2 regions of the Sphingobium sp. GW821-FHT02B05 genome follow, and region 2 is predicted to be linked to the other one. Evidence: riboswitches for the same ligand, from Rfam matches in the RefSeq annotation. Region 2 holds a riboswitch; the other holds the start of a gene.
The links. A riboswitch is a leader RNA that binds a small molecule or an ion and turns the genes downstream of it on or off. The one in region 2 is predicted to bind cobalamin.

Region 1: it holds a riboswitch for cobalamin, as region 2 does, so the genes downstream of both, AC07UX_RS09310 (TonB-dependent receptor plug domain-containing protein) here and AC07UX_RS03510 (TonB-dependent receptor) in region 2, are expected to answer to the same signal.

The regions. Positions count from the first base shown of each region.
Region 1 is NZ_JBWKVW010000001.1:1,861,501-1,864,695, reverse strand. It holds gene AC07UX_RS09320 (formate dehydrogenase subunit delta) at 1-127, shown strand, start outside; gene fdhD (formate dehydrogenase accessory sulfurtransferase FdhD) at 156-962, shown strand; cobalamin riboswitch at 1,025-1,240, shown strand; gene AC07UX_RS09310 (TonB-dependent receptor plug domain-containing protein) at 1,411-3,195, shown strand, end outside.
Region 2 is NZ_JBWKVW010000001.1:684,631-687,825, forward strand. It holds gene AC07UX_RS03495 (polysaccharide deacetylase family protein) at 1-437, shown strand, start outside; tRNA gene AC07UX_RS03500 (tRNA-Ile) at 462-538, shown strand; gene AC07UX_RS03505 (Arm DNA-binding domain-containing protein) at 702-1,031, shown strand; cobalamin riboswitch at 1,222-1,471, shown strand; gene AC07UX_RS03510 (TonB-dependent receptor) at 1,653-3,195, shown strand, end outside.

The DNA.
Region 1 (3,195 bases), 1.2 Mb from region 2:
GCCCGAACGGCTCTCACCGACCGTGGCCGCCGCCGTCGTGCGAATGGCGCAGGGCCGGCCGGCGCCAAAGGTCGATGCGGCGCAGTTCAACGCGGTGGATGAAGCGGGCCATTGCGACGCCGGTTGAGCGACGGGCCGTCCACCGCTAGGCCATGATGATGGATGAGCCTGCCGCCACTTCCCTGACATTCGATCGTTTGACGCCCGATGGTGCGACGCAGGCGATCGACCGGCCGCTGGCGCAGGAAGTGCCGGTCGCGATCGAATATAACGGTGCGGGCTATGCCGTGCTGATGGCGACGCCCGGAGATATCGCGGATCTGGTGCAGGGGTTCAGCCTGGCCGAGCGGCTGGTGAGCCGGGACGACACGCTGCTGGACGTGGACGTGCATGATACCGGTGCGGGGATCATCGCCCGCGCGACGTTGCCGCCGCATCGGACCGATGGGCTGCTGGAGCGGGTTCGGCATCGCGCATCGGATTCCTCCTGCGGGCTGTGCGGGATCGAGAATCTGGAGCAGGCGATCCGGCCGCTGCCGCGCGTGACAGCGTCATCGCGGGCGGACCGCGCCGCCATCTTTCGCGCACTGGCGGCATTGCGCGATCATCAGCCGCTTAATACCGCAACCGGGGCGGCGCATGCGGCGGCCTGGGTGGGGGCGGACGGCGCGATCCGGCTGGCGCGGGAGGATGTCGGGCGGCACAATGCGTTCGACAAGCTGATCGGCGCAATGGCGCGGATGGCGGCGGACTGGGACGGCGGCTTTGCGCTGCTGTCGTCGCGCTGCTCCTATGAGCTGGTGGAGAAGGCGGTGTTGGCCGATTGCCCGTTGCTGGTCACCATATCCGCGCCCACCCGGCTGGCGGCGGAGCGGGCCGAGGCTGCCGGATTGCCGCTGGTCGTATTGGCGCGGTCCGATGCGCTGTTGCTTCGGGGCCACAGCGACATCCGCCAAGCATAGGAGCGCTTGGCAGCGTCCCGGCTTTCCCTTATGGCGCGCGCTGTGGGGAAGGCATGTCTTTCCTGCAACATGATCGCGCCGGTGCCCGGAAACGGGTTAATCGGGAATGTGGTGCGGGCGTCACAAGCGCCTTAATCCACGGCTGTCCCTGCAACTGTGAGCGGATAGCGCGATGCACTGGCCCCAAAAAAAAGGGGCAGCCACTGGAGCAATCCGGGAAGGCGTGCATCGTGCCACGACCCGCGAGCCAGGATACCGGCCGGCGCTTGGTCGCTCTTGCTTTGGTCCAGGGGATGGTCGGGGCACGGTGGTTTTCCGTCGAGCGACGCCATGCGGCCGGGGCCGCATCGGGCCGCGGACGGGATATGGCGTCATCCCCCCAAAGGCCCGACCGCTTTCGGGCGGACGCCCCAGCCACCGTCGCTTTGACGCTGTAGGGGCAATGACAATGTTGAAATATGGACTTTCGCTGGTGGCTCTGGTCGCTGCCAATCCGGCCTTTGCGCAGGCGGACGACGATATCGTCGTGACCGCCGCGGGTATCGCACAGTCGCGCGACGAAGTCGGTCAGGCGATCACGGTCATCGACGCGGACACGATCAAGACGCGGCAGGCGATCGACGTAGTGGACCTGCTGGCGACGACGCCGGGCGTGCGTTTCAACCGCAACGGTACCGTCGGCGCGCAGACCGGCGTGTCGCTGCGCGGTGCGGAAACGACGCAGACTCTGGTGCTGATCGACGGGGTGAAGGTGAACGACCCCAGCGGTATTGGCGACGGCTATGATTTCGGCCCGCTGCTGACCGGGAATATCCGCCGGATCGAAGTGCTGCGCGGCTCCAACTCGGTGGTACACGGCAGCCAGGCGATCGGCGGCGTGGTCAATATCATGACCGGCGTGCCGGCCGAAGGCTTCGGCGCCAACGCATCGGCCGAATATGGCTATAGCGACACGTTCAGCGCGAAGGCGGACGTTTCCGGGACTGCCGGCATCGCGTCGGGCGGTGTGGGCGCAGCCTATTTCCGCACAGATGGCATTTCGTCGGCCGCCAATGGTACCGAGCGGGACGGCACGGAGAATATCGCCGCCAATGCGCGGGTGAAGCTGGCCTTCTCGGACAATCTCAGCCTCGACCTGCGCGGCTATTATATCCATGCAGATCTGGACGTGGATGGCTTCCCGGCGCCCGACTATGTGCTGTCCGACACGCCTGAAGTCGCCATTACCGATCAATATGTCGGCTATGCTGGCATCAACCTCGCGCTGCTGGACGGCAAGCTGACCAACCGGGCGGCCGTCACCTGGATGCGCAACGAGCGTGACTATTATTCGGCGCGCGGCGCGGAGGTCGATTATGGCTATAGCGGCACCAATCTGCGTTTCGAATATGAAGGCGTCTATGCGCCCATCGATCAGGCCAGGCTGGTCTTCGGTTATGAGCATGAGCGGCCGGACTATGATTATTATGACGCCTTCGGCACGACCAGCGCCAAGATCAATATCGACAGCGTCTATGCACTGGCGATCGTGAAGCCCTTCACGGGCCTGGCCGTCACCGGCGGCGTGCGCCATGACGATCATAGCCAGTTCGGCGGCGCGACCACCTTTGGCGCGAACGCCAATTATTCGCCCAATGGCGGCGCAACCAATGTGCGGCTGAGCTATGGCGAGGGCTTCAAGGCGCCATCGCTCTATCAGCTCTACGATAGCTGGAGCGGCAATGCGGCGCTGACCCCCGAACGGTCGAAAAGCTATGATATCGGCTTCGACCAACGCCTCGACGGTGACCGGGCCGTGCTGTCGGTCACGGCATTCCAGCGCGATACCCGCAACCAGATCAACTACGACAACGACACGTTCCGCTACGCCAATCTGGACCGCACCCGTGCCAAGGGCGTGGAAGCCTCGATCGCGCTGAAGCCAGTGGACGCGCTGACCGTGACCGGCAGCTACAGCTATGTCGACGCGCGCGACAGGTCGGAAGGATCGGCCACCTATGGCAATCGCCTGGCCCGCCGCGCCACCAATGCGGTGAGCCTGTCGGTCGATTATGTCTGGCCCTTCGGCCTGGCGACCGGGGCGACCGTCACGATGGTCGGCGACAGTTTCGACAATGCGGCCAACACGCGCCGGCTGGACGGCTATGCGCTGGCCGGCGTCCGGGCATCCTTCCCCGTGGGCGAGCATCTGGAAGTCTATGGCCGCGTCGACAATCTGACCGATGAGAATTAC
Region 2 (3,195 bases):
TGCCCTATTGGGCAGGGCCGAGCCGATCGCTGATCGAGCTGCCGCTCTCGACCGCCTTTGCCGGCCTGTTGCGCGGGGGCGGGGAGCGGCTTTATCGTGCGGCGCAGGCAATGGGGCCGCTGGCAGGTGCGCTGTCGCGAGCACGGATGCTCAGCCGCATTCCGCTGACGCCGGAGGGGGTGCCGCTTCACGAGGCGATAGCCGCTATCGACGCCCTGATCGAGGAGGGCGTGCCGGTTCTCAACTTCAGCTTCCATTCGCCGACACTGGAACCGGGGCATACCCCCTATGTTCGCAGCGAAAGCGACCGAACGGCCTTTTATGCCTGGTGGGATGGGGTGTTGGCGCATCTGGCGCGTCGGAATGTGGCCGCTGCGACCCTGGATCAATTCATTGCTGCGGTTCCCGCGCATTCACGGGCTTGCCAAGCGGCCTAATGCTGCCTATCGGCTGCGCAAGTGGGGCCTGTAGCTCAATTGGTTAGAGCTGTCCGCTCATAACGGATAGGTTGCGGGTTCAAGTCCTGCCGGGCCCACCACATATTGCACCCAGATCGGGTCAAATGGTATGGATAACTCCTTAACATACAAAGAGTTACTCGGCCATAACAGACCGGGACAGTTCATAACGAATCAGGACAGTTTAGCGAAATTAGGGGTAAAATTGGGGGTAAAGCGCGCCGATTTGGGGGTAAAATTCCCATGCCGCTTACCATCACTGAAGTTAAGAACGCCAAGGCCGGTCGAAGCGACTACAAGCTGGCTGATCCCAATGGCTTATATCTGAATGTATCGAAGGCTGGGGACAAAACCTGGCGCTTCAAATACAGAGTGGGTGTGAAAGAGAAATCTCTCACGCTCGGTCGCTACCCTTTAATGGGCCTTGTCGCAGCGCGGAATGCTCTTCTCTTCTGCACCTGGGGATCGAAAATGGCCCCCTGTAGGGCAAAGAAGGGTCGGTTTCACCGAAAGCGAACGCCTTGGGTTGGGACGAAGTTGTCGCTCCAGGCTTTTTCATTAGCTGTCAGGTAAAGCCAGAACCAGCCACTGCCAAGATGCAGCCAGAAACTCCTAGGCGCAATCTTGCCGTCTATTTGCGTAAGGTAGGAATATCATTCTGCTCGAGGCGATCCACCTCTGGTGGGGCAGATGTCAAAATCGCTTGCCCTGGCAAAATTGAGATCATAAGCAAGCGCGTCCGCTCGAAACCTTTGGGATTTGGGAGGATAAAGATCGCGTCGGTTCCCCGGAGACGGGGATTAAAATGGGAACGCGGTGCGGATGGCGTGCGCCGTCCAAATCCGAGGCTGTCCCTGCAACTGTAAGTGGCGAGCGCGATATACAGGCGCGGACGGCATCATGACCGATCCGCCAGCCACTGGGCCGGACGCTGAAACATGCGAGGCCTGGGAAGGCCGTATATCAAGCGATGACCCATGAGCCAGGAGACCTGCCGGCGTCTGGTCGCTCTTGCCTTGGTCCAGGGGATGGCCGCGGCACGGTATACTCCGTCTGAGCGACGAACGAGCGGCTGGGGCCGCATCGGACGCTGTGTGTCGGTCGCCCCTGGCGTCCGGCCGATGCCGGCTGCCGACCGTTTTTTGAACGGCACGCCCCCGCCCGATTGTCGTGCGACGCCGACGGGGGAAGATCATGTTGAAGTTCACACCGGCTGCGATTGCGGCCTTCTCTTTTGCTGCGCCCGGCGCCTTTGCCCAACCCGCCGATGAGAATAGCGGCGATGCGGCGATCATCGTGACGGGCATGGTCGATCCGCTGCGCCTCAACCAGAAGAATGAGGGGGCCAGCCGCCTTGGCCTGACCGCGCTGGAAATGCCGTCCAGTGTCGAGACGCTGGATGGCGACGCCATCCGACTGCGCGGCGACCTGACCATTCAGGATGCCGCAGCGCGGGCGACGGGCATCGTCAACACGTCCGGCGTCTTTGGGTACGGCCTGTCTGCGCGCGGCTTCACCGGGCAGAATTCGGTCATGACGCTCTATGACGGGATGCGCATGTATAACAATACGCTGACCTTCCCGGCGGACCCGTGGATGGCGCAAAGCGTGGAGATACTGCGCGGCCCTGCCTCCGTCCTATATGGTGAGGGGGCGATTGGCGGCGCGGTCAATGTCGTGCGCAAGCGGCCGTCCGATGACATGCAGGTCAGCGGGCGCGTGGGCATATCTTCCTATGACAGTTTCACTATAGGGGTCGGTGCAGGTGGCCCGGTAACGGACGGTATCGCTTTCCGTGCGGATGCCAGCGTCCGCCGGTCCGAAGGCTGGATGGCGCGGGGCGACGCCGATGCGGTGGCGCTGGCCGGGGCGATTCGGCTGAAGCCTGCCGCGAACATGAGCATCACTCTGTCCCATGATCATAGCGAGCAAAATCCGCGCACATGGTTCGGCGTGCCGCTGGTGAACGGGAAGCTCGACCGGTCGATCCGCAGGAACAACTATAATGTCGCCGACGCCCGGCTGCGCTTCCGCGATAACTGGAGCCAAGCGAAGGTAGAATGGACGCCGTCGGATGCGCTGACGATCCGCAGCACCTTTTATCACCTGTGGGCTAACAAATATTGGAAGAACGCCGAAAGCGCCACCTATGTGCCAGCAACGGACAGCAATCCCGCGCAGGTGCGTCAATCCAGTTTCTTGGAACTCTACCACATCCAGAAGCAGACCGGGAACCGCACCACCGCCACGCTGAACCATGGCATAGGCGGACTGGACAACACTCTGGTGGTCGGCTTCGACGTCAATCGCATCAGTTACAAAAATGTCAGCAACAGCGGCAATAATGCGACGCGCTTGGTCGATGCGGTCGATCCCGATCCGGGCCTGTTCATCCATCAGCCCGGCGCGCCAACCAGGCCGCGCTACACCAACCGCATCCGCCAATATGCTGTCTTTGCCGAAGACCGTTTGAAGTTCAGCGAGCAATTTTCGCTGGTCGGCGGGCTGCGTTACGACCGGCCGGAAATCACCAAGACGGATTATGTGAGCGCGGCCAACAATTTCACCGCGACGCCCGATGCCGTGACCTGGCGCATGGGGGCGGTCTATAATCCGGTGCCCTCGCTTGCGCTCTATGGCCAATATGCGACCGCCGCCGATCCGGTCGGCGCGCTGGTGTCCACCAGCGCCGCGCAGAGCGATTTCGACCTGTCGACCGGTCGCCAATATGAGGCGG